One region of the Micromonospora sp. NPDC049359 genome, then DNA from elsewhere that is predicted to be linked to it. Evidence: riboswitches for the same ligand, from Rfam matches in the RefSeq annotation. Region 1 holds a riboswitch; each other region holds the start of a gene.

Evidence for each region. Region 1 has a riboswitch for cyclic di-AMP ahead of ACIBTX_RS28495 (coiled-coil domain-containing protein). Riboswitches for the same ligand answer to the same signal wherever they lie in the genome.
Region 2: it holds a riboswitch for cyclic di-AMP, as region 1 does, so the genes downstream of both, ACIBTX_RS17505 (transglycosylase family protein) here and ACIBTX_RS28495 (coiled-coil domain-containing protein) in region 1, are expected to answer to the same signal.
Region 3: it holds a riboswitch for cyclic di-AMP, as region 1 does, so the genes downstream of both, ACIBTX_RS07915 (C39 family peptidase) here and ACIBTX_RS28495 (coiled-coil domain-containing protein) in region 1, are expected to answer to the same signal.

Annotation. Positions count from the first base shown of each region.
Region 1 covers NZ_JBITMW010000015.1:60,462-70,617, forward strand. The annotation lists gene ACIBTX_RS28460 (cellulose binding domain-containing protein) at 1-674, shown strand, start outside; gene ACIBTX_RS28465 (hypothetical protein) at 845-1,252, opposite strand; gene ACIBTX_RS28470 (hypothetical protein) at 1,393-1,533, opposite strand; gene ACIBTX_RS28475 (STAS domain-containing protein) at 1,923-2,285, shown strand; gene ACIBTX_RS28480 (hypothetical protein) at 2,303-2,482, opposite strand; gene ACIBTX_RS28485 (SRPBCC family protein) at 2,556-3,008, shown strand; gene ACIBTX_RS28490 (hypothetical protein) at 3,028-3,555, opposite strand; gene ACIBTX_RS28495 (coiled-coil domain-containing protein) at 3,649-4,725, opposite strand; cyclic di-AMP (ydaO/yuaA leader) riboswitch at 4,731-4,862, opposite strand; gene ACIBTX_RS28500 (cation diffusion facilitator family transporter) at 4,975-5,892, opposite strand; gene ACIBTX_RS28505 (AAA family ATPase) at 6,000-8,117, opposite strand; partial or broken gene ACIBTX_RS28510 (alpha/beta fold hydrolase) at 8,330-9,235, opposite strand; gene ACIBTX_RS28515 (carbonic anhydrase) at 9,386-10,045, shown strand; gene ACIBTX_RS28520 (hypothetical protein) at 10,108-10,156, opposite strand, start outside.
Region 2 covers NZ_JBITMW010000007.1:41,754-51,909, reverse strand. The annotation lists gene ACIBTX_RS17520 (AfsR/SARP family transcriptional regulator) at 1-826, opposite strand, end outside; gene ACIBTX_RS17515 (peptidase inhibitor family I36 protein) at 1,012-1,419, shown strand; gene ACIBTX_RS17510 (peptidoglycan-binding domain-containing protein) at 1,522-2,010, opposite strand; cyclic di-AMP (ydaO/yuaA leader) riboswitch at 2,279-2,449, shown strand; gene ACIBTX_RS17505 (transglycosylase family protein) at 2,449-3,117, shown strand; gene ACIBTX_RS17500 (hypothetical protein) at 3,193-3,549, opposite strand; gene dinB (DNA polymerase IV) at 3,653-4,840, opposite strand; gene ACIBTX_RS17490 (VOC family protein) at 4,898-5,335, opposite strand; gene ACIBTX_RS17485 (GNAT family N-acetyltransferase) at 5,426-6,139, opposite strand; gene ACIBTX_RS17480 (FMN-binding glutamate synthase family protein) at 6,567-8,141, opposite strand; gene ACIBTX_RS17475 (N-acetylmuramoyl-L-alanine amidase) at 8,390-9,520, opposite strand; partial or broken gene ACIBTX_RS17470 (hypothetical protein) at 9,694-10,156, shown strand, end outside.
Region 3 covers NZ_JBITMW010000002.1:377,063-387,218, forward strand. The annotation lists gene ACIBTX_RS07895 (ABC transporter ATP-binding protein) at 1-659, shown strand, start outside; gene ACIBTX_RS07900 (bifunctional cytidylyltransferase/SDR family oxidoreductase) at 805-2,313, shown strand; gene ACIBTX_RS07905 (CDP-glycerol glycerophosphotransferase family protein) at 2,359-4,029, shown strand; gene ACIBTX_RS07910 (alpha/beta fold hydrolase) at 4,034-4,780, opposite strand; gene ACIBTX_RS07915 (C39 family peptidase) at 4,914-5,762, opposite strand; cyclic di-AMP (ydaO/yuaA leader) riboswitch at 5,996-6,136, opposite strand; gene ACIBTX_RS07920 (hypothetical protein) at 6,422-7,192, opposite strand; gene ACIBTX_RS07925 (hypothetical protein) at 7,370-7,813, opposite strand; gene ACIBTX_RS07930 (acyltransferase) at 7,997-9,199, opposite strand; gene ACIBTX_RS07935 (glycosyltransferase) at 9,341-10,156, shown strand, end outside.

The DNA.
Region 1 (10,156 bases):
CGCCGGGGCGGACCAACCCCGCCGTCTACCTCTACGGCACGGTGGACGGCCAGCCCGGCGTACACCGCTCGGACGACGGCGGCACGACGTGGGTACGCATCAACGACGACCGTCACCAGTACGGCAACCCGACCGAGGCGCTGACCGGCGATCCCCGGGTCTACGGGCGGGTCTACCTGGGCACCAACGGTCGCGGCATCCTGGTGGCCGACCGCACCGGCGGCACGCCGACGACGCCGCCTCCCACCACGCCGCCTCCGACCACGCCGCCTCCGACCACGCCCCCTCCCACCACGCCCCCTCCGACGACGCCGCCTCCGACGACGCCGCCTCCGACGACGCCGCCTCCGACGACGCCGCCTCCGGTTGGTGGGTGCGCGGCGACCTACCGGGTGACCGGCTCGTGGACGGGCGGTTTCCAGGCCGAGGTCGTGGTCAGCAACCCCGGCACCAGGCCCATCGCGGGCTGGACGCTCGGCTGGACGTTCCCCAACGGCCAGCGCGTCAGCCAGCTCTGGGGCGGCACCCACACCCAGACCGGGGCGGTCGTCTCGGTTGTGGACAGCGGCTGGAACGGCGCGCTCGCCCCCGGGGCCAGCACCACGATCGGCTTCCTCGGTTCCTGGACCGGCACCAACTCGCCGCCGGCCTCGGTGAGCTGCACGAGTCGCTGACCCGGTGGCCCGGCGTCGTCCGGGCCACCCGAGAACACCGGTCCGCCGGGGTTGCCTGAGGGGTCCGGCACCCCGGCGGACCGGGCGCACATTCCGCCCAGCACCGCCACCGGTACGCGAGCGGGCCCCGCCGACGCGATGTCGACGGGGCCCGCTCGGTGTACCGGTGGCTAGTCGTCCAGGCCGACGGGGGAGTTGGGGCGGTCGACGTCGACGAACTCGACGTCGTCCACCGCGCGGTCGTCTCGACTGCCGGCGGCGCGAGCGGCGGAGCCGACGGCCCAGCCGACCGCCGCGCCGACCAGCGCGGCGCCGATCAGCAGCGTCCACGGCAGCGCCGGCTGGCGTCCGGCGAGCGCGTCGAAGGCGCGCGCCGCGCGACGCCGTGCCTCCTCCGCCGCCGAGCCCACCAGGTCACCGGCGCCGTCGGCGAGGTCGCCGCTGCTGCGACGGGCCGACCGCGCGGTGTCCCGGACGCTGTCGCCCGCGGAGCTGACGGCGGAGAGCAGCTGCTCCCACGCCTGGTCCGCGATCCGCTCCGGCTTACTTCGCCGGTCCAGTAGGTTGGTTCCGAACATCGTGGTTACCTCCTCAGGTGCCGAAGCCGCCGGCCACTTCGGACCTCGGCGTCCGTCCAGCGCGACACGGTTCGCTGACTGCGCAGTGCCCCGGGCCGGTGGCGCGCAAACCCGGCCCCGCGTGGCGCACCCGTCGGGGGTCAGCGCACCGCCACCGCGGCCACGCCGCGTGCGAAATCGTCGTCATCGTCATCGTCGTCGTCTCCGCCGCCGAAACCGCAGGCCAGTACGAGGGCGAGCAGCAGACCGACGCCGGCCAACCCGGCCAGTCGCTTGATCATCGAAGGTCCTCTCCGTCACGGTGGGTGTTCCGGGCCGATGCTAGGAAGCGTCGGCAACCACGCTGGCGGGTCGGGCCGGGACCGCTGGCGCGACACGCCGGTCCCACGCGGGGCGGGCGTACGGGACGGCACGGATGTCGGGCCTGCCGGACCGCGACCGCTACCCTGGTCCGGCGACGCGTCGGTTCCGACCGATCGTCGACTGATCAGATAACGAAAAGTATTGAATGATCAGATGCCGAAAAGTGGGGATATGGGCGACTTTGTCCGCTCGGATCCGTGAATTGCTCATCCCGAGGGGTGGCGACCGAGGCCGTTGGAGGAATACTCTCGGTCGCGGCCCGCGTACTGATGAGGCGCCCGGGGGACGGGCGGGTGGAGGTGCTCGCGTGAGCCTGTCGATCGTGAAGTCGGTCCTGTCCGGTGGTGTCGTCGAGATCGCCCCGCGGGGTGAGATCGACGTCGACACAGCGTACGAGGTGCGAGAGGCGATTGCGGAGGTGCTGGCCAAGAGCCGTCCGCTGCGCATCGAGCTGAACATGAGGCTGGTCACCTTCATCGACTCCGTGGGCATCAGCGCCATGGTCGCCGGCTTCCAGACCGCCGAGGTCAGTGGCGTCAAGCTGGTCGTCACCGAGCCGAGCCGGTTCGTGCACCGTCAGCTCTGGGTGACCGGCCTGCTCGGTCTCTTCGGCGCACCGGAGCCCTACTTCGCCGGGGCCGCCACCCCCGAGGTGCTTCCCGGCGCCTGAGGCGCGGGCGGCCACCGTCAGGCCTGCGCGTCCGGACCGGTCAGGTCCACGTCGGTCACCTCGGTGACTGCCCGGATCGCCGTGACCGACGCGTAGCCGGCGGCCAGCAACGCCATGTCGGTGCCGGGCTGCGCGGCCTGCCCGGGCTCCTGCAACGAGGCGGCGCAGAGCACCACGTCGACCCCGAGGGACAGCACCAGTCCGTCCGGCCGTTGCCAGCCCAGGGCGGCGTACGGGACGATCGTGCGACCAGCGACGTCGGGAGACGGTGTGTTCGGCAGCGATACCTTCAGCTACACCGTCCAGGCCCGGTGCTCAGTCGCCGAGGCGGCGGCGCTGTTGAGCGACCTGACCCGTCAGGGGGAACTGCATCCCCTGATCGTGCGGGTCCGCGAGGTGCCGCCCCGCCCGGGGGCCCGCGCCAGCTACACGATCAACGACAGGCTGGTCGCCGGCCCGCTGCGCTTTCGCACCACGTACCACGCGGACGTGCTGGTCAGCGAGCCCGACGAGATCGTCACCGTGGCCCGCCAGTGGCCCGCCACCACGGTTCGCAACCACACCCGGCTGCGCGCCGAGCCGGACGGTCTGGTCCGCATCGACGTCGACATCACCCTGCGCGCGCCGACACCCCTGTTCCGGTACGCCTTCGGTCAGGCCCGCGCCGCCCACCTCGCCCTGGCCGCGCGCCTCGGCGCGGCCCTCGACGACCCCGCGCCATGAGCCCTCGGTCCCGCGCCCACTACTTCCTTACTGGTGCGTGACGTGGCGTCGCGGGGCGCGCAGGGCGATCCCGCGTCGTGCCGCCGGCGGGTCGGCGTCCCCAGGGCTTGTACGTCGACAGGACCGTCGCGATGATCATGAGGCTGGTCGACACCGCGGGCGCGATCACCAGGTCGGCGCGGTCCCGCGCCGGTAGCGCGGCGCCCAGCGCGGCGGCGTGCCGCAGGTTCGGGGTGAGCAGGAACAGCACCAGCCCGACCATCACTGTGGTGATCACGAGCTTGATCACCACCCAGCGGTAGCGCAGCAGGCCCCAGGGGGTGAGCAGCGCGCTGGCGACACCGACGAGCCACACGAGCACGCTCAGCGGCGCGAAGAGCACGGTGCCGACGAGCCCGGCGACCGGGTAGACCACGGCCGGGTCGGCGCCGCGCTGTGCCGCGATGCCGAGGGTGAGTAGCACCAGGTCGGCCCCGAGCCAGCCGAGGGAGGTGACCAGGTGCAGGGTGAGCAGGGCCTTGCGCGTGCGGGGCGCGATTCGCGGCATACCCGAATGCTCCCGGCCCGACCCCGCGTGGTCGTCCGACCAGCGACGACGTCCGGGGTACGCCCGCTGACGTACCCCGGACGGCGTCGGTGGTCAGTACACCGACAGGTGCACGTGGTTGGTGTGGTCGCTGGAGGGGTCGCCGTTCCCCCCGCTGTACGACTTCCAGCCGCTGCTGGGTAGCCAGATCTGCTTGAACCAGATCACGTAGAGCACCGCGAGCCGGTCGGCGTTGCGGATGAAGTACGCGGCCAGGTTGTTGCCGTACGTCTTGTCGCCGCCGGTGGCGATCCCGCCGAAGCCACCCTTCTGCGCGGCGAAGTCGCAGGCCCGGCCCTTGGGGTGCTCGCCCGAGCCGCCGTTGCGGTGACAGGAGACGTACCGGGTGAAGCCGGCGGCCTTGGCCTGGTTGAGCGCGTGCAGGGTGCGGGGGGTGATGCAGCCGCTGGCCGGGGTGGGGTCGTTGATGCTGCACGACTCGGATGGCCAGGAGCCGTCGGAGTTGCGCGGTGCGGGCTGGGCGTTGGCGGTGGAGGTGCCACGGTTGGAGCCGGTGTCGGTGTCGGCGGCGGCGCTGGCGCGTGCCTTGTCGTTGGCGACCGTCAGGGCCCGCTCGGCCTGCTCCTTGCGCTTGGCCATCACCTCGACCTGCTTACGCTGCTCCCGGATCTCGCCGTCGAGGGCGACGCGGGTGCGGTTCGCCTCGTCCCGGGTGGCGTGCAGGTCGCGCAGCACCCGGTCCTCGTTGGCGGCCACCACGTCGAGGGCGGCCGCCCGGTCCATGAAGCCCTCGGGGGTGTTGCTGTTGAGCAGGGCCGAGACGGTGCTGAGTCGGCCGGTGCGGTACGCGACGCCGGCGATCTCGCCGACCTTGCCGTTGCGTACGGTCATCTCGGCCTCGGTGTCCTTCAGCTTGACCGCGAGCTGCTGTTGCCGCTGGATGGAGGTGTCCAGCGCGCGCTTCGCGTCCAGGTAGCCCTTGCTGGCCGCCTCGAGCTGGGCCCGTAGCGCCGGGGTGCCGCCCTCCTCGTCGCCGTCGGGCGCGGCGGCGGCCCGCAGGCCGGCGGGGGGAGCGGCGGTGGCGGCGCCGACCGGAAGCGCGACGCCGAGGGTGACCATCATGACGATCAGTGCCGCAAGCCGGGCGGCGGGTGGTCGTGCTGGTGCCACTACGCATGTCCTTCCGTCAGCCGCCGACCGGGTTAGCTGACGGGTTCGGGACGGAAGATCCCTACCGCTGACGCGGATGCACCCCAGGAACATGGTTCCCCGGTTCGCCCTGTCGGGCGATTAGGCGACGGCCGCCACCGGCGCCGGGAGGCGCCGCCGGGTGGTGGCCGGGACAGAGCCTACCGGTGCTGGTGGGGTCTGTGCAGCCGATGTGACGGAAGGTGCCGGCACCATCGCGAAGGATGACGGTCACCACTCGACGGAACCGCAGGCGCCCGGGGCGGCACCGGGTTCGGTCTGCAGCGTGGCGTGCTCGATGCGGAAGTCGTCCCGCAGGGCGGTACGCGCCGCAGTGAGCACCGCGCCGACCTCCGCGCCGGGCGCCATGGTCAGGTGCGCGGAGGCCACCTCCATGCCCGAGGTGAGCGTCCAGACGTGCAGGTCGTGCACCTCGACCACGCCGGGCACCGCGGCCAGTCGGTCGTGCACGGCGGTGACCTGGAGGTGTTCCGGGGCGGCCTGCACGAGGATGCGTACGGCGGCCCGCCCCAGCCGCCAGGTGCGCGGCAGGATGAACACGCCGATCGCGACCGCGACCAGCGGATCGGCCCACCACCAGTCGGTGACGGCGATGAGCAGCGCAGCGCCGATCACGCCGAGCGAGCCGAGCAGGTCGCCCAGCACCTCCAGGTAGGCGCCCTGGAGGTTGATGCTCTCCCGGGCGCCGGCGCGCAGCAGCCCGAAGGCGACCACGTTCGCGAGCAGGCCGAGGATGGCCACCGTGAGCATCGGACCGCTGAGCACCCGGTGCGGGTCGCCGAACCGGCCGATCGCCTCGATCACCACGTAGACCGCCACGCCGGAGAGCAGGACGGCGTTGGCCAGCGCGGCGAGAACTTCGAGGCGGTAGAGCCCGAAGGTGCGTTGCGGGTCGCCGGTGGCCCGCCGCGTGGCGGAGATCGCGGCGAGCGCCATCCCGATGCCGAGTACGTCGGTGAACATGTGCCCGGCGTCGGAGAGCAGGGCCAGCGAGCCGGTGTGGAAGGCGGTCACCGCCTCGACCACCATCAGGGCAGCGAGCAGTCCGAAGGCCGCCCAGAGCCGTCCGCGATGCTGGTGGGCGGCGTTGGCGACCGACCCGTGGTGGTGGTCATGTCCTGCTCCCACGAGACCCACCCTCCGACGTCGCCCGGGACCCGGTCAAATGTATGCTCACATCGCTATGTGTGCAAGTGTAGGGCGAGGGCCGGCCCCCGGGCGCGCCAACCCGACGGTCAGCCGGTCGGGTCGACGGTGGTGAGCCGCTGGGTTGCCCGGGAGAGCGCCACGTAGAGCGTGCGTACACCCGAGCCCGGATCGGCCCGGATCTCGCTGGGGGCGACCAGCACGACTCCGTCGTACTCCATGCCCTTGGCCTCCAGGCTGGTCACCACCTGCAGGCGCGTCGCGCCGAGCGCGTCGAGCCAGCCGGCGACCTCGTCGCGGCGGGTGACCGGCGTGATCACCCCGACCGTGCCGTCGACCTCGCCCAGCAGGCCGGTGGCCGCCTGTACGGCCGCGGCCTGGAGCCCGGCGGGCGGCACCACCAGCTCGACCGGGTCGACGCCGGTGGAGCGGACGGCCCTCGGCAGGGGCAGGTCCGGATAGAGCCGGCGGATCTCCGCCGCCGCCACCGCGAAGATCTCCGCCGAGTTGCGGTAGTTGGTGGTGAGCGTGAACTCGTGCCGTTTGCGCCGGCCCAGCGCCTGGTCGCGGGAGCGGGTCAGCTCCTCGGGGTCACCGGTCCAGGCGGTCTGCGCCGGGTCGCCCACCACCGTCCACGAGGCCAACCGCCCACGCCGACCGATCATCCGCCACTGCATCGGCGAGACGTCCTGCGCCTCGTCGACGACCACGTGCGCGTACTCCCGGTAGTCCTCCGGCCGCTCCCGGGCCGCCGCGCGGGCGGCCCGCTGCCGGTCGGCCGCGGTGCTCAGCTCACGAACGCCGCCCGCGAGCTGGAACGGGTCGCGCCGGGCCCGCGCCGGTTTCACCGGCTTGCCGAGCAGCGCGTCCAGCTCGTCGAGCAGCGCCACGTCCGCGATGGTCAGGCCCTCGGAATCCAGGCTCTGGTACGCCGTGCCGAGCAGCCGGATCTCCGCGCCGGAGAGGATCCCGCCGGCGTACCGGCGCAGCCGATCCGGTCGAGCCAGCCAGCCCAGCACGTGCCGCGGGTGCAGGCGCGGCCACCAGGCCTTGAGGAACTCCCGGAACTCCGGCCGCTCCGCGATCTCGTCCTCGAAGGCCCGCTGCTCGGGCAGCCGGCCGATGTTCACGCGCCGGGCCTGCGCCCACAGCGCGGCGAAGACACCGTCGAAGCCGGCGCGGCGAACCTCGTTGCGCCGGGCGCCCCGGTGCAACGCGCGGTCCCGGATCGCGTCCAGCTCGCGGCGGTCCAACCGCAGCAGCCCGCCCCGGTAGAGCAGGCGCAGCTCGCCAGGAGCCCCCGGCACCGCGTCGCGGGCCGCCCGTTCCAGCACCCGGCGCATGCGCAGCGAGCCCTTCACCGCCGCCACCTCGGGCGGGTCGGTTCGGGTGGCCGTCATCCCCGGGAACAGGGTGCCCAGCGAGTGCAGGGTCGCGGTGTCCTCGCCGAGCGACGGCAGCACCGAGGCGATGTACTCGACGAAGACGGTCGACGGCCCGACCACCAGGATGCCGCCACCGGCGTACCGGCTGCGGTCGGAGTAGAGCAGGAAGGCCGCCCGGTGCAGGGCGACCGCCGTCTTGCCGGTCCCCGGGCCGCCCGCGACGATCGTCACCCCGGAGCCGGGCGACCGGATCGCCTCGTCCTGCTCCCGCTGAATCGTCGCCACGATGTCGCGCATGCCGCGACCGGTGGCCCGGGAGAGGGTGGCCAGCAGCGCGCCGTCACCGACGACCGTCATCCCCTCCGGGGCCGCCTCCGGATCGAGCAGGTCGTCCTCGATGCGGGTGACCCGCTCCCGCTGGGACTGGATGGTGCGGCGACGCACCACGCCCAGCGGCTGCGCGGGGGTGGCCTGGTAGAACGCCGACGCGGCCGGCGCCCGCCAGTCGACGACGAGGGTGCTGGCGTCCTCGTCACGGATGCCGAGCCGCCCGACGTGCAGCACCTGCCGGTCGCGCAGGTCCAGCCGGCCGAAGACCAGGCCCTCGTGTTCGGCGTCGAGGGTGTGCCGCCGCTGAGCCGCGTGGAAGACCATCGCGTCGCGTTCGACGAGCGCGCCGAACGTGCCCACCCGCGCCATCCGGTAGCCGTCCCGCTCGGCGCGCACCGCCGACTGCCGTAGCTCGGCCAGTCGGGCGTACACCCGGTCGAGGTGCCGTTGCTCGACGGCGATCTCCTGCTCCAGGGCGGTCTGGTCGGTCAACGCACGCTCCTTCGATGTCGCCGGCAAGCGGCGCGAACCGCGCGGGCCAACCGCAGAAGGGTACGGCCCCCGACCCGACCCGCCGCGCCCGAGGTGCGCGAACGTGCTCAGCGACCCGCCGCGACGGCGCTCACGACCGGCCCGTGCGGCGGGGGTGCGCCGTTCGGGCCGGGCCCGTGCGGCGAGGGTGCGGCGCTGGGGCCGGGCCCGTGCGGCGGGGGTGCGGCGAGCACCCGGCCCAGGACACCGGTCAGGGCCGCGTTCACCTCAATCGGACGCTCCATCATCAGCATGTGGCCGGCGCCCGGGCAGACGGTCAGCTCGGTGGCCGGCAGGACGGCGGCGATCGACTCGGCGCACGGCGGCGGGGTCAGCCGGTCCCGGTCACCGACCAGGGCGGCGGCCGGCAGGTGCGCCAGGGCGGCGAGGGTGTCCAGCCGGCGCTGAGCGCCGATCGAGGCGCGGAAACCGCCGATCGAGCGCAGCGAGGCGCGGGCCACCGCCGACGTGACCAACCGGATGTCGGAGGGATCGCAGCGGTCGCCGAAGAGCATCCACCGGATGCTCGGCTGCAGCGCGTTGAGCAGCGCCCGGGGCGCTCGCCACGAGCCGCAGCGGGCCAGCACGCCGGCGCCGGTCGTCTCGGCGAGCCGGATCAGCCGGGCGATGCGTGGTGAGAGCCCGTACACGGTGTGCGTGTGCCCCTCGGCGGTGGTCGAGACGAAGACCAGTCCGGCCGTACGCGCGGCGAAGTGCTCCCGGTGGCGGTGCGCGTACTCCATGATCGTCATTCCGCCCATCGAGTGCCCGACCAGAACCACCCGACCGCTCGGCGCGACCGCGTCGAGGACGGCGGCCAGGTCGTCGCCGAGCTGGGCCAGGGTGGCCGTGGGCAGCGCCATGCAGCTCGACCGGCCGTGACCCCGCGCGTCGTAGGTGACCACCCGCACCGAGTCGCCGAAGGACGACGTGAGCGCGTCGAGCTGCCGGTGCCAGCTGCGCCCGTCCAGCGTCCAGCCGTGCAGGAGGACCGCCGTCACCGAGGCGTGCACGGGACCGGTGGTCTCGACGTGCAGCCGTACGCCGTCGGGCATACCGACTTCGAGTCGCTCCGGCATCGCCACCTCCCAGGCTCGCCCCGGCATCACCCGTACCTCCGATACCCGGCGGTAACACCGGCTACCCGTCGGGACGCCACGCCAATCGCGGTCGGGCGAACATTCCCGACCCCGCCCCTGGCCGTGCGCCGGCGGGCCAAGCTGAACGGCATGGAGTCGGCGCGGGCGACGCCGGTTCCGCCGACGGGCGGGTCCGGGGGGCGGGGACGGCAGGCCGGCGGCACGCCCCGGGCCGCGTTGGCCGACCTGCTCGGCGGCAACCGGAGGTTCGTCAGCGGCCAGCCGATCCACGGGCACGACGTCACCGCCGCCGCGGCGGCCGCCTCCGGAGACCAGCAGCCGTACGCGGTGGTCCTCGGCTGCATCGACTCGCGGGTGCCGCTGGAGGCGATCTTCGACCAGACCTTCGGGGCGATCTGCGTGATCCGCACCGGCGGGCACGTGCTCGACCGGGCGGTGTGCGGCTCCATCGAGTACGTGGTGGGGCAGCTCGGCGTGCCGTTGGTCATGGTGCTCGGGCACGAGCGCTGCGGTGCGGTCGGCGCGACCGTGGACGCCCTGCGCACCGGCGAGCGCCCCGGTGGGTCGCTGGCCCACCTGGTCGACGAGATCGCCCCGGCGGTCGTCGAGGTGGGGCTCGACGATCCGGCGGTGCTCGCGCTCACGGTCCGCCGACACGTCCGGCGCACCGTGGACGCGCTGCGCGTCGACGACCTGTTGGCCGGGCCGGTGGCCACCGGCCGGGTGGCCGTGGTGGGCGGCCTCTACGACCTGAGCACCGGCGAGGTTGCTCTGCTCGAAGCGTCCTGACAAACGAACGACCGCCCGCCGGGAACTCCCGGCGGGCGGTCGGTGGTGCGGTGGGGGAGGGCTCAGCCCTCGAAGACGCCGGCCGCGACCAGACGCTTCTCGGTGGCCTCC
Region 2 (10,156 bases), on a different contig from region 1:
ACGGCAACTGCGCGGGGACCGGGCGGTCCGGCCGCGACGGGGCGACGATGACCGCGGCGGCCGGCACGGGGGACACCTCCGGGGTCGGCGAGGTGACCTCGCCGCGCAGGATGGCCTGGTGTAGCTGGCGAAGCTCGATGCCCGGGTCCACACCGAGCGCGTCGGCGAGCCGGTCCCGCAGTCGGGCGTAGTACGTCAGTGCCTGCGCCCCGCGACCAGCCGCGGCCAACGCGTGCAGCAGCACGGCGGCGACCGGTTCGTCGAGCGGGTGCTCGTCGGCGAGCCGGGTCAGCGGATCGATCACCGCATCCGGCTCGCCCCGTCGCAACAGCCCACGGGCCCACTGCACGACGGTGTCGGTGTGCCGGCGGTGCCAGTCCTGCCGGACCCGGGCCGCCCACTCGCCCGGCAGCCCCGCCAGCGGCTCGCCACGCCACAGCTCAAGCGCCCTGCGCAGCAGTTCCACCCGTTCGGGGTCCCCGTCGGGCAGCCCGTCGGCACGCTGCCGCAGCGCGTCGAAGTGCGGGCCGTCCACTGTCTCCGGTGGCAGGTCCAGCAGGTAACCACCCGACCGTCGCGCCAACACGTCCGGCGCGCCCGCGTCGGCCAGCACCCGGCGGAGCCGGGCGAGGTAGACGTGCAGGTTGTGGCGAACCCGGGGCGGCGACGCGTCGCCCCAGACCCGGTCCACCAGAGCGTCCAGGTTCACCGGTCGGCCCACGTCGACCGCCAGTGCGGCCAGGACGGCGCGCTGGCGGGCCGCTCCGGCATCGACCGGACGGCCGTTCGCCCAGACCTCGACCGGCCCGAGGACCCGAATCTCCATGAACCGCCGCTCGCTGCACCGCCGGTCGCCCCACCGGCACCCCCGGGACAGCCGGATTGAGGTTCCGGCAGGAATTCGTCGACCTTCCGCGCAGATCATCGTTGCTACAAGGACATCGATCAACGTGATGTCGGCAACTCGACTCGCGGCCGGTTCCGGTCGTGACGACACCGGAGGTCACCATCGTGCGAAGTGCTCTGCGAAGGCTCACGTCCGCGCTGCTCGGTACGATCGCCGTGGGCGCCACGCTCGGCGTCGCCCCGAGTCCGGCCCAGGCCAACTACGCCTGCCCGTCGGGTCTGCTCTGCCTGTACGCCGGGGCCAACTTCAGCGGCGACATCTTCCTGCTCGACGGTCCGTACAACGGATGCAACGACGTCCCGCTGCCCTCGTACTTCCGCAACCGGGCCCAATCGATCATCAACAACCGGCCGTCCGGCACCGTCTCCACCTTCTGGGACAACGCCAACGCCACCGGCCTGCTCGGCTACCAGCACGCCTATGCTACCGGGCGAACCTGGCGTACGACTCGGCCGCGATCGGGGGGAACTGGAATCAGCGGATCGAGGCGGTCCGGGTCTGCTGATCCATGAGCGTCGCCGCGCAGGGGGGGAGCCGGCGACGCCGCACCGGGGGAGGGGCCGCCACGGCGCCGGCCGGAGTCCGCGAGGGCTCCGGCCGGCGCTGTACGGCGGTCAGCCCGGGTAGTAGCAGACGTTGGGAATGACCGGGCCGCCGTTGACCCCGAAGATCGCGAAGCCCATGTAGGCACGTGTCTGCGGGCCGTACTCGCCGTCCTCGGCGATGTTCGCGTACACGATGTCCTCATTGATCTTGTGCTGGGCGTACCGGACGGCGTCCCGGGTCTTCGGACCGTAGTTCCCGTCCAGGCTGAGCGACCGCGCGTAGCAGTTGTTCAGCGCCTCCTGGAGCACCAGCACCGCGGAGCCCGAGTGGCCGTAGGTGAGGTAGCAGCTTTTGTTTCCGGTCTGCCAGCCGACGGTGGGCACGTGCATGTCCGCGCCGCCCGGGTAGCCGCCGACCCGGTAGAAGGTCAGGCTGGTGCACGGGCTGGACGCCTGTGCGGCGGTCGGCGCGGACAGCGTCAGGCCAGCGCCGGCCAGTAGGGCTACGAGGACGGCTGCGGCGCGGCGACGGCCGTTGCGACTCTGCTGGAGCGGCATGATCTCCTCCTGGGGTGTCGTTTCCGGGATGGACCCGGTGTGCTCCAGAGCATCGCTACCGCCCGTCTACGGTTTCCTGTCCGAACGTCAATTCACCGGGACGGCAGGCCCTGATCGGAAACGGTCCATGATGGCCGCTGCACAGGTGGACGTCGTCCGCAACCGCTGGCCGCAGCGCCCCGCGTGAGCCGGTGAACAACTTCACAAGCGGTGGGCGACCGTCACCCACCGTGCCTACCGTCGGTCGGGTCCACCACCGTGGACGCCGCGACCGGCAACGCCAAATCCTGCCCCCGGTCGTCGGAAACAGAACCCGGGCAGGAGCGGGGGACCCAACGTTCCTCGGTGCATGTCACCTCGGGGTGAAGCCGCCAGCGCGCGGCCGGGCTCCTCGGCCCGAACCCGACAGCTCACCTCGCCGGCGTGGAGGAATGATCCATGACGTCTGCGTACACCCCCCGTCATCGACGGGTCACCACCCGCCGCGTCGCCGTCGGTACCCTGGCGGTCGGCGCGGTCACCGGCGCCGTCGCCCTCTTCGGCCCGGCGGCCCCGGCCCAGGCCGGTGTCAACTGGGACGCGATCGCCCAGTGCGAGTCCGGCGGCAACTGGAAGATCAATACCGGGAACGGCTACTACGGCGGGCTGCAGTTCTCCCAGGGCACCTGGGCCGGCTACGGCGGCACGAAGTACGCCGCCCGCGCCGATCTGGCCAGCCGTGGCGAGCAGATCGCGATCGCCGAGAAGGTGCTCGACGGGCAGGGCATCGGCGCGTGGCCGACCTGCGGCCGCAAGGGCGGCTCGTCGGGCGGTACCTCGACGAAGTCCACCGCGAAGTCCCCGACGAAGTCGACCTCCAAGTCGTCGACGTCCACCTCCGGCAAGGAGCGGCCGGCACGCGGCGACCAGCCGGCTACCCGTGGTCACGAGCGGACCGCCCCGGCGGCCGGCGGCGACACGTACGTGGTCGCGCCGGGGGACACCCTGTCGGAGATCGCCGAGCGGCACCCCCGCAGCGGCGGCTGGCAGGCCCTGTACGAGCGCAACCGTCAGCTGATCGGCGCGGACCCGGGCCTGATCTTCCCGGGGCAGCGGCTCGCTCTCTGACGTACGTACCGACGAACGCTCGGCCGGGTCACCGGCCGAGCGTTCGTTCGTCTGGCGCTGTCCTCGCGGGACGGGTCACGCCGCCGAGGCGGCCGACCTCGCCTCGCGGCGGGCCATCACGTCGCCGTTCCAGCCCCAGCGCTGCGCCGGCGCGGCGGCCTCGGCCGTCCAGCCGGTGCCGCCCCCGCCACCGTCGATGGCCGTCTCGACCGAGTCGGGGGTGCTGCGGGCCAGTCGCAACGACTGCTCGGCGGTCGTACGCGCCGCACACGGCCAGGACTGGCCGGCGCACTGGAGGTTGCGGCAGCGACCCTCGTCGTCGGCCTCGTGGGCCTCGAGCACGTCGACCGCGAGCTGCCAGAGCAGCGGGTCGGTCACGTCGCCCGGACGTTCGGCACGACGGCTCGGTCGGTTGCTGGTCTCGTCGGACATGGGCCCCCCTCGTCAGGCTTTCCCCTCAAGACTTCACCTGTGTGCGGCCGGCTAAACCGCCGACCTGCTGTGATGTGTCTCCGGTCGCAGCAACCGGGGCGCTCTAGTCCGGCAATAGCGGCATCTCGACACCGGGAGCGCGGCCGAGCAGCGCCGCCCGGGTGAGCGCCGTCGAGCCGAAGCGGTCGCGGACCGCGTCCACGGCGGCGTCCAGGTCGGCCCCGGTGTTGGCTTGGAACGGCAGCTCCGGCTGCACCGGGTTGTCGTCCAGGTTGCCGACCGAGACGCCGAGCAGGGTGACCCCGCGCCGGTCGATCTCCGGTAGGGCGGCCCGCAGCAGTGTCCGGGCGGCGGCGAGCAGTGCGGTGGTGTCGGCGGTCGCCTTGGCCACGGTGTGCGAGCGGGTGGCGCGGGTGTAGTCGCCGAAGCGGAGTCGCAACACCATGGTGCGTCCGGACCGTCCGGCCGCCCGCATCCGTCGGGTGACCCGGTCGACCAGACCGGCGAGGATGGCGTCCAGTTCCTCCGGCGCAGGTGGGGTACGCCCCAACGCGTGCTGCGCGCCCATCGAGCCCCGCCGCCGGCCCACCTGCACCGCCCGGGGGTCGCGGTTGTGGGCGAGAGCGTGCAGGTGCAGGCCGGCGCCGGCCCCGAGCAGGGACACCAGCGCGGCCTCGCCGAGCCGGGCCACGTCCGCGACGGTACGGATCCGGCGTTCCCGCAGCTTCGCGGCGGTGACCGGACCGACGCCCCAGAGCCGTTCCACCGGCAGTGGATGCAGGAACGCAGTCTCGGCGTCGGGGGCGACAACCAGCAGCCCGTCCGGCTTCGCCACTGCGCTGGCCACCTTCGCCAGGAACTTCGTCCGGGCCACACCCACCGTGATCGGCAGGCCGACCCGGTCGCGGACCTCCCGGCGCAGCCGCTGGGCGATGTCGGCCGGTGTGCCGACCAGCCGGCGCAGCCCGCCCACGTCGAGGAACGCCTCGTCGATGGAGAGCCCTTCGACCAGCGGCGTGGTCTGTCGGAAAATCTCGAACACCGTCCGGCTGGCCTGCGTGTACGCCGACATCCGGGGCGGCACCACGATCGCGTCCGGGCAGAGCCGTCGTGCCTGCTGACCCCCCATCGCGCTGCGCACACCCCGCGCCTTCGCCTCGTAGCTGGCGGCCAGCACCACGCCGCCGCCGACGATCACCGGCCGTCCGCGCAGGCGCGGGTCGTCACGCTGCTCGACCGACGCGTAGAAGGCGTCCAGGTCGGCGTGCAGGATGTGGGCGTCGTGCGACACGTACACATGTTCGCATGACGGCCGGTCGTCGCGGCAGTGAGCTGGGAGAACGCCCGCTCAGTCGAGGCAGAACTCGTTGCCCTCCGGGTCTGCCATGACGATGTGACCGGCGCCGAGCGGGGGAGCGGGCTCGTGTCGGGCGAGCCGTGTGGCACCCCGAGCGGTGAGCCGGTCGGCCTCCGCCTCCAGGGCCGCCATCCGGTCGTCACCCGTCAGCCCCGGCGCGGCCCGCACATCGAGGTGGACGCGATTCTTGGCCTGCTTGCCCTCCGGCACCCGCTGGAAGAACAGCCGTGGCCCCGCCCCCGTGGGGTCGACCACCGCCGACGCGTCGTTGCGTCGCTCCGGCGGCACGCCCATCGCGTCCAACGCGGCCTCCCACGAGTCGAAGCCCCCGGGCGGGCCCTGCAACTCGTAGCCGAGGGTGTCGGCCCAGAACGCCGACAGGGCGGCAGGATCGGCAGCGTCGAACGTTATCTGCACTTCACGGGCCATAGCAGCATCCTCGTTCCCGGTCCGGTCGGTCATGTCGCCATCCTCTCGCGACGGACCGACAGGATCGTTGCGACAGCGGGTGCGGTCCGGTCACAGGTCGTCGAAGGGGCGGGCGTAGCGGAATTCGCCCCGGATCGATCCGTGCCAGGCGGTCAGCGGTCGGGCCATGAAGTACTGCGGGCCCCACGGCTGCGGCGGGGTGACGCCCAGCTCGACGGCCGGCCGGAACCCGAAACGCGGGTAGTACTCGGGGTGCCCGAGGAGCACCACGAGCGCCTCGTCTCGGGCGTCGGCGGCGCCCAGGACCGCGTGCATCAGGGCGCTGCCGACCCCGCGTCGCTGCCAGCCGGGCAGCACGCCGAGCGGCCCGAGACCCAACGCCACCGGCGCACCGGCCACGCGGGCCCGCGTGGCCACCACGTGACCCACCACCAGGCCGTCCGTATCGACCGCCACCAGGGAGTACGCGGGCAGCCACCCGTCGTCGACGCGCAACGCGTCCACGAGCGTCGCCTCGACCGGCAGGCGACCGTCGCCACCGCCGTCGGTGCTCCTGGTGGCGGTGTCCGTGCTGGGCCCGTGCTCCGGATCGTGGTCCGGATCGTGGTCCGGCCCGTGGCCCGGATCGTGGTCCGGATCGTGGTCCGGCCCGTGGCCCGGATCGTGGTCCGGCCGGTGGCCCGGATCGTGCTGCGGCCCGTGCTCCGGATTGTCGGCAGGGCCGTGGTCGGCGGCGGCGAAGGCCGCGGCGTGCACGGCCCGGATGGCGTCGATATCGGCGGGGGTCTCACGTCGGATCAGCACCGCGCCACCATAGGTCGGCCGGGAACACGACTCCACGAGTTATTCGCGCGGCGCCGGATGACGCCGAAGGAGACTCTGGCGGACCCGCTTCTTGGGGGGTGTCGGATGGCACCGCAGAGGCCTCGGGGCGGAAGCACCACAAGAAGCGTGATGCCTGTGAGTCATCAAGATGACTCACAGGCATCACGCTCTTCGGGCGGCGGGCCGGTGGGGCGCGGGCCGGTGGGGCGGTAGGCCCGGCGGCGGTTGGCGGCGGCCCGGTGGCCCGGTGGCCCGGTGGGCCGGTTGGGGCGGTAGGCAGGTTGGCGGCGGGCCGGCGGGCCGGTAGGCGGCGGGCCGGTGGGGCGGTAGGCAGATTGGCGGTGGGCCGGTGGGGCGGTAGGCAGATTGGCGGTGGGCCCCGTGGGCGGCGGGGCGGTGGGCGGGATCAGCCGACGGCGGTGGGTGACGGCGGGGCGCTGCCGCCCTGGGGCGCCTCCGGGATCATCAGCCGGATGATCTCTTTCTGGTCGGCAGGGGAGGGCAGGCCCCAGTGCGGGCGGTACCCGTACACCTCGTGCAGTGGGGTGGAGCCGGTGCGGCCGTCCAGGATCTCCACGGCGTCCGTGCCGATCAGGCCGGGGTGTTCCACGCCGCAGGCCTCGGCGACCTTGGTCAGGTCCCGGCGCAACGTCGCCAGGTAGTTGGCCGCCCGGACGGACTTGAGCGTCGGGTCGAGGCCCCGGGCCAGCCACGCGTTCTGTGTCGCCACCCCGGTGGGGCAGGTGTCGGTGTGGCACTTCTGCGCCTGGATGCAGCCGATCGACAGCATCGCCTCGCGGCCCACGTTGACCATGTCGCAGCCGAGTGCGAACGCCACCACGGCGTTGTCCGGCAGGCCGAGCTTGCCGCTGCCGATGAACACCACCCGCTCGTGCAGGTCGTGTTCCGCGAAGACCTTGTAGACCCGGGAGAAGCCCTGTTGGAACGGGAGCGACACCGAATCGGTGAAGATCAGCGGCGCGGCGCCGGTGCCGCCCTCGCCGCCGTCGACCGTCACGAAGTCGACGCCCCGGCCCGTGTCGCGCATCAGGCCGGCCAGCTCCTGCCAGAAGCTCAGGTCGCCGACCGCCGACTTGATGCCCACCGGCAGGCCCGTCTCGGCGGCCAGCAGCTCCACCCAGTCCAGCAGGCTGTCGCAGTCGGAGAACTCGGCGTGCCGCGACGGGCTCACGCAGTCCCGCCCGGCCGGGATGCCCCGGGTCGCGGCGATCTCGGCGGACACCTTCGCTCCGGGGAGCAGGCCGCCGATGCTCGGCTTCGCCCCCTGGCTCAGCTTGATCTCCAAGGCGCGCACGGGAGCACCGGCGACGAGGTCCTTGAGCCGGTCCAGACTGAACCGGCCGTGTTCATCGCGGCAGCCGAAGTACGCCGTACCGAGCTGGAAGACCAGCTCACCGCCGTTGCGGTGGTACGGCGACAGGCCACCCTCGCCGGTGTTCTGCAGACATCCGGCGAGGGCGGCGCCCTTGTTCAACGCGGTGACGGCGTTGCCGGAGAGCGAGCCGAAGCTCATTCCGGAGATGTTGACCACCGACCCTGGCCGGAAGGCGCGCGCCCGATCCCGGGCCGCGCCGAGCACCTTCGCGCACGGCAGTCGGACGTCGTGCCCGGCCGTCGGCGACGACGGTGGCACGGCCCGGCCGAACGTGCGGTGCTTGATGATCGGGTACCCGGGCGTGAACTCGATGTTGTTGTCCGTACCGAAGCCGAAGTAGTTGTTCTCCTGCTTGGCGGACGCGTACACCCACCGGCGCTGGTCCCGGGTGAACGGCCGTTCCTCGTCGTTGCCCGCCACGATGTACTGCCGAAGCTCCGGCCCGATCGCCTCCAGCAGGTACCGGGCGCGGCCCAGCACCGGGAAGTTGCGCAGCAGCGCGTGGTCGCGCTGGATCAGATCCCTCGCGGCGAGCGCCGCGACGGCGGCGGCGACCGCGGGTACGGCTCGACGGGCCCAAGTCATGCCCAGCACTCTTTCCGCCCGCACCGCCGGCCAAACCGACCGGTCGCGCCGACGCGCTGGTCAGGACCCGGGCTGGGAGATGTTGACCAGCCAGCCAGCCAGCCAGCCAGCCAGCCAGCTAGCCAGCCAGCCAGCCAGCCGATGCCGCATCGTCGCAGGCCGACGGAGGGCCGACAACGAGGCGCGCGGCTTCGCGCTGGTGATGGGCCCGGTGCGGTGCGGGTTCGACCCGCACCGCACCCGGTGGCTCAGCGGTGCCGGAACGACTCGCGGACGGACCCGCCGACGATCGTGCACCACGTGCTGGTGCTGAGCTTGCCGTTGCGGGGCAGGCCGTGCAGCGCCTGAAGGTCCTGCACCGCCTTGCGGGTGGCATGGTCGTAGGCCCCGGTGACGGTGACCGCGTACCCCTTCTTGGCCAGGATCTCCTGCACCGCGGTGACCGGCGCTCCGCTCGCGTGCTGGTCCAACTCGGGCGCCAGCGTCTCCCAGGTCGCCGTGGTCAGCGTGGCGTCCACGTCCACCGGGATGCCGTTGCGGGCCTGCCAGTCCTGCACGGCGGCCACGGTCGCGGCGTCGAACGTGCCGCTGACCGTCACGGCGTAGCCCCGGAAGGCCAGCAGGTGCTGCACCACCCGGACCGACGGCGAGTTGACGAACCGCCACAGGTCGGGCCAGCGACGGGCCGGCACGTCACCGAGCGAGGTGCCGAGGGCGGCGTGCACGCGCCGCCGCAGCTCGGGGAACTGCCGGTAGAAGGCCGCGCCCGGGCAATCGGTCGTGCGGAAGTCCCAGTGGCCGAAGATGTCGTACGCGTGCAGCCCGTACTGCCGGCTGATCGCGACGCAGAGCTTGACCAGCGAGTCGGTGAGCGCCTCCGGTGGCGTCTCGGTGACGTAGGTGCCCTCGTTCTCGATGCCGATGGCCCGGCCGTTCTCACCCGGGCAGTGCGCCGCGATCATCTGGCGGTCGCCGGCTTCGAGGCGTTCCAGGCTGCCCCGGCGGCCCTCCAGTACGTAGCCGCCCCGGCTCACCGTGAAGTGCTGACCGGAGTCCGACCAGCCGTTGCCGTCCATGTGCAGGTCCTGGCAGTCGTGGGCCAGCTTGACCGCCTGCTCGCGGGAGTAGTCGGTGACGTTCGGGAACGCCATGTGATGCACGATGATCTTGTTGGTGGCGATGGCGCTGACCGACAGCGGGTCCGCCGGTGGGCGGGCGCCCCACTCGTCGCAGCCGATGATCCAGTCCAGGTCCGTGCCGGGGGCGGCCTGCGCCGCGCCCGAGAAGGCGAGTTCACTTCCGACGACGGCGACCGCGGCCGCGCCGAGACCGGCGCGCAGCAGTGTCCGGCGGTCCACTTCGGAATGCTCGACGTGCATGACAGCTCCTCCTGCGGCCGACGGCGGGGGGATGAAAAGTAGCTCCAGTGGCCGCACGCAACACGGAGAATATTGCCAGACCCGCCGGCGCGCCAGGGGTCGGCGGCGTTTCCCTGCGCGCTGGTGGGGGTAGGTGGGGCCGACTATCCCCGCTGCCCCTAAGGAATGACCAGATGAGTGACAACGTCAGCGACGCGGTGGGCGACGCCCTCCGCTCGGTGATGCTCTTCCTGCCCAAGGCCGTCGCCTTCGTGGCGATCCTGGTGGCCGGATGGCTGATCGCCAAGGCCGTGTTGAAGATCGTGGAGAAGATCCTCGAGCGGGTCGGCTTCGACCGCGCCGTCGAGCGCGGCGGGATCCGTCGGGCGCTCAACCGATCCCGGTACGACGCCAGCGACATCGTCGCGAAGCTCGTGTACTACGCGGTGCTGCTGCTCACCCTCCAGCTGGCCTTCGGCATCTGGGGCCCCAACCCGATCTCCGACCTCATCACCGCCGTGGTCGCGTGGTTGCCCCGCGCCTTCGTCGCGATCGTCATCGTCGTGGTCGCCGCCGCCATCGCCAACGCCGTCAAGGACATCATCGGCGGCGCGCTCGGCGGGCTGTCGTACGGCCGGGCTCTGGCGGGCATCGCCT
Region 3 (10,156 bases), on a different contig from region 1:
TCAAGCGCACCAACGCGCCGAACGTGCGGGAGGTGCACGCCGTCAAGGGCGTGTCGTTCACCGCGTACCGGGGCGAGGCGATCGGGTTGATCGGCAGCAACGGCTCGGGCAAGTCCACCATCCTGCGGGCCATCGCCGGCCTGCTGCCGGTCAACCGGGGCGCGATCCACACCCAGGGGCAGCCGTCGCTGCTCGGGGTGAACGCGGCGCTGCTCAACGACCTGTCCGGCGAGCGAAACGTCGTGCTGGGGTGCCTGGCGATGGGCATGCACCCCGACGAGGTCGCCAAGCAGGCCGCGGGGATCATCGACTTCTCCGGGATCAACGAGCGGGGTGACTTCGCCAGCCTGCCGATGCGCACGTACTCGTCGGGCATGGCGGCCCGGCTGCGGTTCTCCATCGCCGCCGCCAAGAGGCACGACGTGCTGCTCATCGACGAGGCGCTCGCCACCGGCGACAAGGGTTTCCGCAAGCGCAGCGAGCAGCGCGTCCGCGAGCTGCGCGAGGGCGCCGGCACGGTGTTCCTGGTCAGCCACCAGCTCTCCTCCGTGCGCGACACCTGCGAACGGACGATCTGGCTGGAATCGGGCCTTATCCGGATGGACGGCCCGACCGACGAGGTCATCCGCGCGTACGAGGCGTTCGCTAACAGCAAGTAGAGTGCCGGCCAACCACCGGCATCGACACGGCAACCAGGACCGCGTCGCCCGCGTTGGGGCGGCGCGGTCCGCGCGTTAAGGTTCATTCCGTCGCCGCTCGGGCGGAACTTTCCGTTAACGCAACCCTGAGAGTGAGGATCCGGCAATGACGCAGGACCAGACCACTGGCCCGGACGCCGCAACGGAGACCCCCGCACCGTGGCGGCCCTCGCGGACAGTGGCCGTGGTGCTGGCCGGCGGCACCGGGACCCGGCTGGGCCTCGGCATCCCCAAGCAACTGCTCAAGATCGCCGGTAAGCCGATCATCGAGCACACCCTGGCGGTCTTCGAGGCCGCTCCGGAGATCGACGAGATCATCGTGCTGATGGCGACCGGTCACGTCGACGACGCCCGGCAGATCGTCGAGAAGGCCGGCCTGCGCAAGGTCACCCAGGTCATCGAGGGCGGCGACACCCGCAACGCGACCACCCGGATCGCGCTGGACGCGGTCGGCCCGGCCGACTGCAACATCCTCTTCCACGACGCCGTCCGCCCGCTGCTCAGCGGCCGGATCGTGCGCGAGTGCGTCAACGCGCTGTGGACCTACGCCGCCGTCGACGTCGCCATCCCCTCCGCCGACACGATCATTCAGGTAGACGAGAACGACTGCATCACCGACATTCCGGTGCGCTCCCGGCTCCGCCGGGGACAGACCCCGCAGGCGTTCCGCTCCCCCACGATCCGTGAGGCGTACCGGATCGCCGAGAACGACCCCGACTTCGCCGCCACCGACGACTGCGGCGTGGTGCTGCGGTACCTGCCGGGCACGCCGATCAAGGTGATCGACGGCTCGGACGAGAACATCAAGGTCACCCACCCGGTCGACGTGCACCTGGCGGACAAGCTCTTCCAGCTCGCGGCCGCGCAGGCGCCCCGGCTGACCGATCACCGCAGCTACACCGAGGAGCTGACGGGCCGCACGATCGTGGTGTTCGGCGGCAGCTACGGGATCGGCCACGAGCTGACCGAGCTGGCGCGGCGCTACGGCGCGCAGGTCTTCCCGTTCAGCCGCTCCACCACGGGCACCCACGTCGAGCGCGCCGAGGACGTCGAGGCCGCGCTGACGACCGCCTTCGAGGCGACCGGCCGGATCGACCACGTGGTGGTCACCGCCGGGATCCTGGAGCGGGGCGCCCTGGCCGAGATGGACGAGGAGACGATGGACCGGGTGTTGCAGGTCAACTTCGTCGGCCCGGTGACCATCGCCCGGCAGGCCCTTCCGTACCTGCAGCAGACCAAGGGTCAGCTGCTGCTCTACACCTCCAGCTCGTACACCCGGGGTCGGGCCCGCTACGCCCTCTACTCGTCCACCAAGGCCGCCCTGGTCAACCTGACCCAGGCGCTCGCCGACGAGTGGGCCGACGTCGGCGTGCGGGTCAACTGCATCAACCCGGAGCGGACGGCCACCCCCATGCGTACGCGGGCCTTCGGCGAGGAGCCGGAGAACACCCTGCTGGCCGCGGAGGCCGTCGCCCAGTCCTCGCTCGACGTGTTGATCTCCGACCTGACCGGCCAGGTCATCGACGTGCGCCGGGCGCCTGGCGACGGCCCGTCCGTGCCGGCGCAGGCCGGCCCGGACCGGTCCGAGACGCCGGCCGCGGCGTCGACGAACTGACGTCGACGGCACCCCCGCGACACCGAGGGCGGCGATCGGAGCGACATGCGTGGTGACCTGGTTCGCAAGGTGGTCGCCCGGTGCCTGAGCACCGGGCTCGCCGTGCTGGCCTTCGTCGTGCTGGCCCTCACCGGCAGCACCGGGTGGGGCCTCGCGCTGGCCGTCGCCGCGCTGGTGGCGGCGGCCGCTGAGCAGCGGATCCGACCGGCCGCCGACCTGGTGGCCGAGACCGCCCTGATCGCCGCGGCGGTCCTGGTCGGCTACTCCCGACGGCTCGACGACGGCTTCGACCCCGCGCTGGCCGCGACGGCGCTGGTCCTGCTGGGGCTGGTGCTGCTGGTGGGGCCGTTGCGTACCGCCGGCAACCTGGAGATCCGGGCGGCCAACCTGCCGGTACGCGCCTGGACCCCGCTGATCGCTGACCGACTCGGCGTCGCCCTGCTGGGGCTGCTCGCGGTGGTGGCCATCGCCGCCGCGTCGACCCTGCCGGCCGTCGTGGCGCTCGCCGCCAGCCTGCTGGTGGCCGCCGCCGCCGGGGCGGTCGCGCTGGACCTGGCCCGACGACGGTTCCGCCCGACCGCCGGCGGTGGGCAGGTCGCCCGCGCGCTACGCCGGCACGAGCCGGAGTTCCTGCTCTACTTCTCCGCACCGCCCGGCTCGGAGTACCAGGTCACCATGTGGCTGCCGTACCTCGAACGGATCGGCCGGCCCTTCCTGGTGCTGGTCCGTGAGCCGGAGTTCGTCGCGCCGATCGCCGCGGCCACCGACGCGCCGGTGGTCTACTGCCCCACGCTGCGCGCGATGGACGAGGCGCTGGTGCCGAGCCTGCGGGTGGCCTTCTACGTCAACCACGGGGCGAAGAACAGCCACTGCATCCGGTTCACCCAGCTCACCCACGTCCAGCTGCACCACGGCGACAGCGACAAGGCGCCCAGCGCCAACCCGGTCTCGGGCATCTTCGACCGGATCTTCGTGGCCGGGCCGGCGGCGATCGACCGGTACGCCCGCGCCGGGGTACAGATCCCGGCGGAGAAGTTCGTCGTGGTGGGCCGCCCCCAGGTCGAGTCGATCGAGGTGCGCCAGGAGCCGGCGCGGGGCCTCGCGCACCCGACGGTGCTCTACACCCCGACCTGGACCGGGCACCACGCCGACGCCGACTACTGCTCGCTGCCGGTGGCCGAGGAGCTGCTGCGGCGGCTGCTGGGGCGTGGCGCGACGGTGATCCTGCGGGCGCATCCGTACACGGCGCAGAACCCGGCGTCGGCACGCCAGTTGGGCCGGCTCACCGAACTGCTGGCCGTCGACCGCGCCCGCACCGGCCGGCAGCACGTGTTCGGCGCGGCCGCCCGGGAGCTGAGCCTGACCGAGTGCGTCAACCGCTCGGACGCGCTGCTCTCCGACGTCTCCGGGGTGATTTCCGACTACCTCTACTCCGGCAAGCCGTATGCCGTCACCGACATGGGTGACGAGGGCGACCGGTTCACCGAGCGCTTTCCACTGGCCGGCTCGGGCTACGTGCTGCGGCGCGACATGTCCAACGTGGACGCCGTGCTCACGGCCCTGCTGGACACCGACCCGCTGGCCGATGCCCGCTGGGTCACCCGCCGCCGCTACCTGGGCGACTTCCCGGCCGAGTCGTACGCCGAGGGTTTCCTGACCGCCGCCCGCCGCGAGCTGACCTCGGCCCGGGAACTACCCGCGCCCGCAGCCGCCTGACCGGTCAGCGGTACGGGTCCAGCAACGCCAGCACGGCCGCCGGATCCTCCAGGTGCGCGTTGTGCCCGAGACCGGGCAGCGTGGCGACCGGTACGCCGTACTCCTTGAGCTGCGCGTCCGTGACCATCGGGTCGTGCTCCCCGCGGGCCAGCACCACCGGCACGTCGGTCGCCGCGAGCAGCGCCGCCAGGTCGGGCGCGCCGACGGCGAACGCGGCGTTGTCCATCGCGAGCCGCCACCGGCCGTCGACCTGACGCAGACCGGCGTCGACCATCGGGTGGTCCGGGAGGACCAGACCGGTGAGGCCGGCGACCCGCAGGTACCGGCGGGCGGCCTCGGTACGGCTGGTGAACCAGCCCACCGGGCGGGCGGCGAGGTCCGCGGCACGGGCCAGCTCGGCCGGCGCCCAGACGGCCTTGATGCCCAAGCCCACCACCGCGTCCACCGGCGGACCGGCGGCGCGGGCCGCCAGCGCCAGGCCGACCACGCCACCGAGCGAGTGCCCGAGCACCACGATGCGGTCGTCGGAGGCCAGGCCCTGCGCGACCCGCTGGGCGAAACCCTCGAAGGAGTACGACGACAGCGGCGCCGACCAACCGTGACCGGCGAGATCGGGCGCCAGCCACCGGCCGGGCCAGTGCTGCTCCAGAAGTGGCGCCCAGGGCAGCCACACGTCACCCGTCGCCCCCATGCCGTGCAGCAGCAACAGGATCGGCTCCCGGCCAGCTTGACCACCCGATTCATCCACCACGGCCGCAGTCTCCCACGGTTCGCGGCCCGGTACGAGAGCCGTTCACCGGCGTCGCGCCCGACACGGGGACGCCGCGGGCGCCGGCCCCTTGTGGGAGACGGCGCCCGCGGCGTCGTGGGGTGTCGCGCGTTGGTCAGGCGGAGTAACCCCGGGTGGCGATCCAGTTCGCCAGGTCGATCGTGGTGATCCAGTAGGCCGGGTCGGCGGCGTTCGCCGAGTCGGCGATCCGCACCGTACGGCCGTTGTCCTTGTAGCCGACGACGGCGATGTAGTGCCCACCGCCGTAGGAGTGATAGCCGCCCTCGGTGTCGATGGCGTCGCCGACGACGTTCGCCACCACGCCCCGGCCATCGGTGATGGCCTTGACGACGTCGGCCTGAAGACGGTCCATCTGGGCCGGGCTGGGCGTGCCCGCGAACATGCGGGTGCGGTACGGGGAGCCCTTCACCTCGGCGTTGAGCACCCGGGTGGTGTCCTCGGCCGAGTTGGTGCCCATCTCGGTGGTGCCCAGTTCGGCGCCGAGCTCCTCCTGGGTGCGGTCGATCCCGCTGGCGCTGAGCGCGTTGCGGGTGGCCGCCGGGCCGCAGTTGTAGTAGGTGTTCTGCGCCTCGTAGTCGTAGTCGAGCACCTTCGTCGCGGGCGGCTTCGGCGGCGTCGGCTTCCGGGTGACGTCCGGGTTGCTCGTGGCCTTCGCGGCGGGGGACGCGGCGGTGGTGGCCGGGGCGGCGGTGCTCGGTGCGACGCTCGCCGACGGGGCCGCGGACCGGAGTTCGCCACGGGAGGCGACGGTGTCACTGCGCATCTCGGCGACCGTGGTCGGGGTACGCGAGCCGGCCGGGGCGTCGTCGGCGCCGGCGACCAGGGCGCCGGCGGTGGTGGCGATCGCGAGGGCCGCGGCGGAGGCGGCGACGATTTGGTACGGGCGCTCGGTCGCGAGGCGACGGAGCTGGCGCTTCAGGGTGTGCTTCACGAGGTCCTCCACGGTTCACAGGGAGAGCGGCACACCGGGGCTCGACCGGCATCCGGGCAGGCGTCAGCGCGCGGGCGGTGGCCCGCGGATGATGAGCCGCTCAGGGGAACGCCCGGCGCGGCCGGGCGGGAAGTGCGGTGACCCGGGGGGTCAGCTCACCGTCACGAGGCGGATGAGCGGGGACACCGCGTCGCCGTGGAGGCGGCGGAACAACAAGGGGGTCGAGGGGTGCTGCACGAGGATGGAACTCCTTCCGTCACCGCCTACCGGGTTAGCTGACGGATTCGGGCGGGAAGATCGCCCTACCGCGGGCCGTGGCTCGCGGATTCACCCCGGACTTACTGTGGGTCCCCGGTTCGTTGATCACGATTGAGCGGGTCGGCGCGGCGTCGCCTCCTGCGATCGGTAACCGCACCGGACGGGACGACAGTACTGGCCGGTACGCACTCTGCCAAGCCGCGCCCACCTGCGTAAACATCGATTGGCCCAGCAATTTCTGCGCGTTCTGCCGCTGACGTGACTCGATGGGACAACGGGTTCCGCCGGCACCTGTGGGCGACAACCGGACAGGTGGCCGACAACGCGGCCACAATCGCGGGCGCAATGGCCGCCGATGATGCCCGCCGCCCGATTCCCGCCGCCGGTGACCCGCCTCACATAACGGATCGGGCTCAACCGGCCCGGGCCGGACGCCAGCGTGCCACGAGGGCCGTACGCGACGGCCGCGTCGCGGTGCGCCGGGAGAACGCCGGGCTCGGCCGCGACCGGACCGCCGCCACGTACGCCTCCTCGGCGAGGACGCGCGCCGACTCGGCGGCCACCTCGGCGTCCCGCCAGGACGACCGCTCCCGCTCGGCGGCCGTCCGGTGCTCGGCCAGCCTCGCGTCACGGATCGCCCGGATGAGCAGCGTCTCCTGCTCGACCGGGTGCCGGCGGGGGTCCCAGCCGCGCCGGTGCCCGAACACGTCGCCGAGCTGAGCCATGGTCAACTCCCCCCGCCAGTGCGCCGCCATGGCGGCACGGTGCAGATAGCGCTCCCTCGCCGCGTACTCGGCGGGGGTGTGCGGGGTACGCGGTGTCGGCAACGCCCCGGCACCGGCGACCCGACGGGCGGCCGTGTCCGCCTCGTCGTACGCGGTCCAGGCCCGCTGCGCCTCGTCCTGAGCGACCAGCCAGTCAGCGCGCCGCCGTCGGGCGGTCCGCGCGGCCCGGGCGGCGGCCACGGCCACCTCCTCGGCGTACCGGCGCAGGTCGGCCATCTCGGCGACGGCCATCTCGCGGGCGGTGGGTGTCGGCGGCGTGGGGTCGGCCGCGGGCGAGTCCCGCTCCGGTCGGGCCACCAGGACGGCGAGGACCGTCAGCGCCAGCAGGAACAGGGCCGACCAGATGGCGGCGGCCTGGGGCACCTCGGTCAGGAACTGGTAGAAGACGACGGTTTCCATGATCGACACCTCGGCATGAGCACGTAAGCGATGGGATGCCGCACGGGCGGGTGCGGGCGGTGTGTCGTCAGGTGTGGTGACTGGCGTTCGGTCTGGCGGCGTCGCCGGTGATGGAGATCTCGGCGCGCCACACTCCGGCGCTCGCGGGACGGCGTGCCGCGCCGGTGACTGACCCCGCTAGGCCGGCGGGGCGCGGGGGGCCCGGCTGGCCGAGCCGGCGGCGCGGAGGGGCCGCTCCGAGCCCGTGCGCGCCGAGGTCACGCCCGCCAATGGGCGGGGTAACGCGTCCGAACCACCGTGCCGGGCGGGCTGCGGCTCGACCGACCGCGCGGAGGCGTCAGCGCCAAGCTCTGCGGCTCGTCCCTCGCCGACCCTGTCGGTGGCGGCCGAGCCGGTGGCGGCGCGGTCGGTGAGGACGGTGGAGAGGGCCGCGGTCGACGGTCCGAGCGGCTCCGCGAGGGCGAGCGACCCGATGATGGGCGGCGGGGCCGCGGCGGTCGATGCCGGTAGCAGCGCCGGGGCCGCGCCCAGGGCGAGCGACAGCACGGCGAGGCTGGTCAGCACCCGTGCCGCCCAGCGCGCCACCCACCACAGGGGACAGGTGAGCGCGACCGGGAGCACGTCCTCACGCTACCGTCGGGACCGCCCGGACGCATCGGCGACGGGCGTGTCGGCCAGCGCCGCGCCGACCCCGTCCGACCAGCGTGGACCAGGTGGCGTCAGCCGGCGCTGGTGGGTGCCACCGCGCCGGTCAAGATCGCGCTCGATCGTTGATGTAGTGGCCTCACTCGGCTGACGAGACCACTACAACCAGGATCGAGCGCGATCTTGCGCGTCTGGACGGGCGGGCACGGGCGGCACGCCGGCGTCACCGCTCCCGGCCGACGAGGTGGTGCGCTGATGGGGAACGAGCGGCGGGCGACCCGGGCGACGTGGCGCGAGCCGGCGCATCATCGGGGTCTCCACCCAGCGGTGCAGCAACCCGGCGAGGACCAGGTTCGCGAGCAGGAATCCGAGCACCACCGCCGGACCCCGCCAACCCCGGAAACCGGTCCCCCAGTCGCCGCTGAGCCGGAGCACGCTCGTCATCACCAGGACGTGCACCAGGTAGAAGGCGAACGAGACCTCGCCGAGCCAGACCAGCGGACGCGAGCGCCACGGCGAGCGCCGGCCGCGCACGTCGGCGTCGGCGGCCGCGGTGATCACCAACAGGTACGCGACGGCGAGCAGCGTGGTCCACAACTCGGCGCGGATCCACTGCGCGGCGGCCACCCAGGTGCCCACGAAGATCGCGGTGGCGGCGGTCAGGCCCGGCCCGCGCCACCGGCCCCGGAGCATCAGCTCGGCCGCCACCGCGCCCAACCAGAACTCCAGGGACCGCACCGGCGGGAAGATCTGGGTGAACCACCAGCGGCTTACCTCCGGCACCAGATGCTGGGCCGGCCAGAGCGCGAGGATCAGCAGCGGCAGCGCGACCACGAGCGCCCAGAGCACCGCGGGTCGCGCCCGGCGCAACAGGGGCAGCGCCAGCGGCAGACAGAGGTAGAAGAAGAACTCGCAGGACAGCGACCAGCTCACCGTGTTGACGCTGTAGAACCAGCCCAGCCGGGGGTCCCACGCCTGCAACAGCAGCAGGTTCTCCACGGCGACGGCCGGCAGGACGGGATCGGCGAACCACCCGGCGACCAGCAGCGCGGCGGCCCACAGCACCACGTGGTTCGGGTAGATCTTCGCGACCCGTCGACGCCAGAAGGTCAGCCGCGAGTCGCCCGGGCGGGCCGACCAGACCAACACGAAGCCGCTGAGAATGAAGAAGAACTGCACGCCGGACAGGCCGAGGGTGAAGAGGGCGTCGACGACGGCCTTGTACTCCGGCTCGGCGATGATCCGCATCGTCCCGGCGTGGAACCCGAAGACCAGCAGCGCGGCGATCCACCGCAGCCCGGTCAGCGACGGCAGCCGGGCGGGGGCGGCCGGCGCGGCCGGCGCGTCGGTGGTGCTCGTCATGCCGAGGCACCCTACCGGGTCACTCCCGGGTGAACCGGGCGGCCGTTGTTTACCTTCCGCTTCGCGGGTGTTCAGGGATTTCACCATCGGCGGCCACGTGTGGTTCCGGGGCTGGCCATCCACGTCGTCGAAGGTGGCGACGTGGTCAATGAGCCGACGCACGCGCCGCTGCTGAGCATCGTCGTGCCCGTCTACGGCGTCGAGGCTTACCTGTACCAGTGCCTCGAGTCGGTCCGGGCGGACATCCCGGCGGGCGAGTCGGAGGCGGTCGAGCTGATCGCCGTGGACGACGCCTCGCCGGACGGCTGCGGCGCGATGCTGCGGTCCTACGCCACCGGGCGCGACAACGTCCGCGTCGTACACCTGGAAGAGAACGTGGGTCTGGGCCTGGCCCGCAACGCGGGCCTCGACGTGGCCACCGGCCGGTACGTGTGGTTCGTCGACAGCGACGACTGGCTGCCACCGGGCACGATCGCGGCGGTGCTGGACCGGCTGCGTGAACACCAGCCCGACGTCCTCATGCTGGACCACCTGCGGGTGCACGAGGACGGTCGGCGGGAGGTCGACGCGAGCAGCCACCTGCTGCGCGGGGTGCCGGGCGTGGCCCGCCTGGCCGACCAGCCGCACCTGCTGCGGGTGCAGCACACGGCGTGGAACAAGGTGGTACGCCGGGCCTTTCTCGACGAGTTGGAGCTGCGCTTCTTCCCCGGCTGGTACGAGGACATCCCGTTCAGCCACCCGCTGCTGATCGGCGCGGAGAAGATCTCGGTGCTGGACCGGGTCTGCTACCTGTACCGGCAGGGCCGCCAGGGCGCCATCACCTCCACCCGCAGTGGCCGGCACTTCGACGCGTTCGGCCAGTACGAGCGGCTGATGGACTGGGTTGCCCGCCGGCACCCGGACGAGGGCCTGCGGGCCGAGCTGTTCGAGCTGATGATCAGCCACTACCTGGTGGTG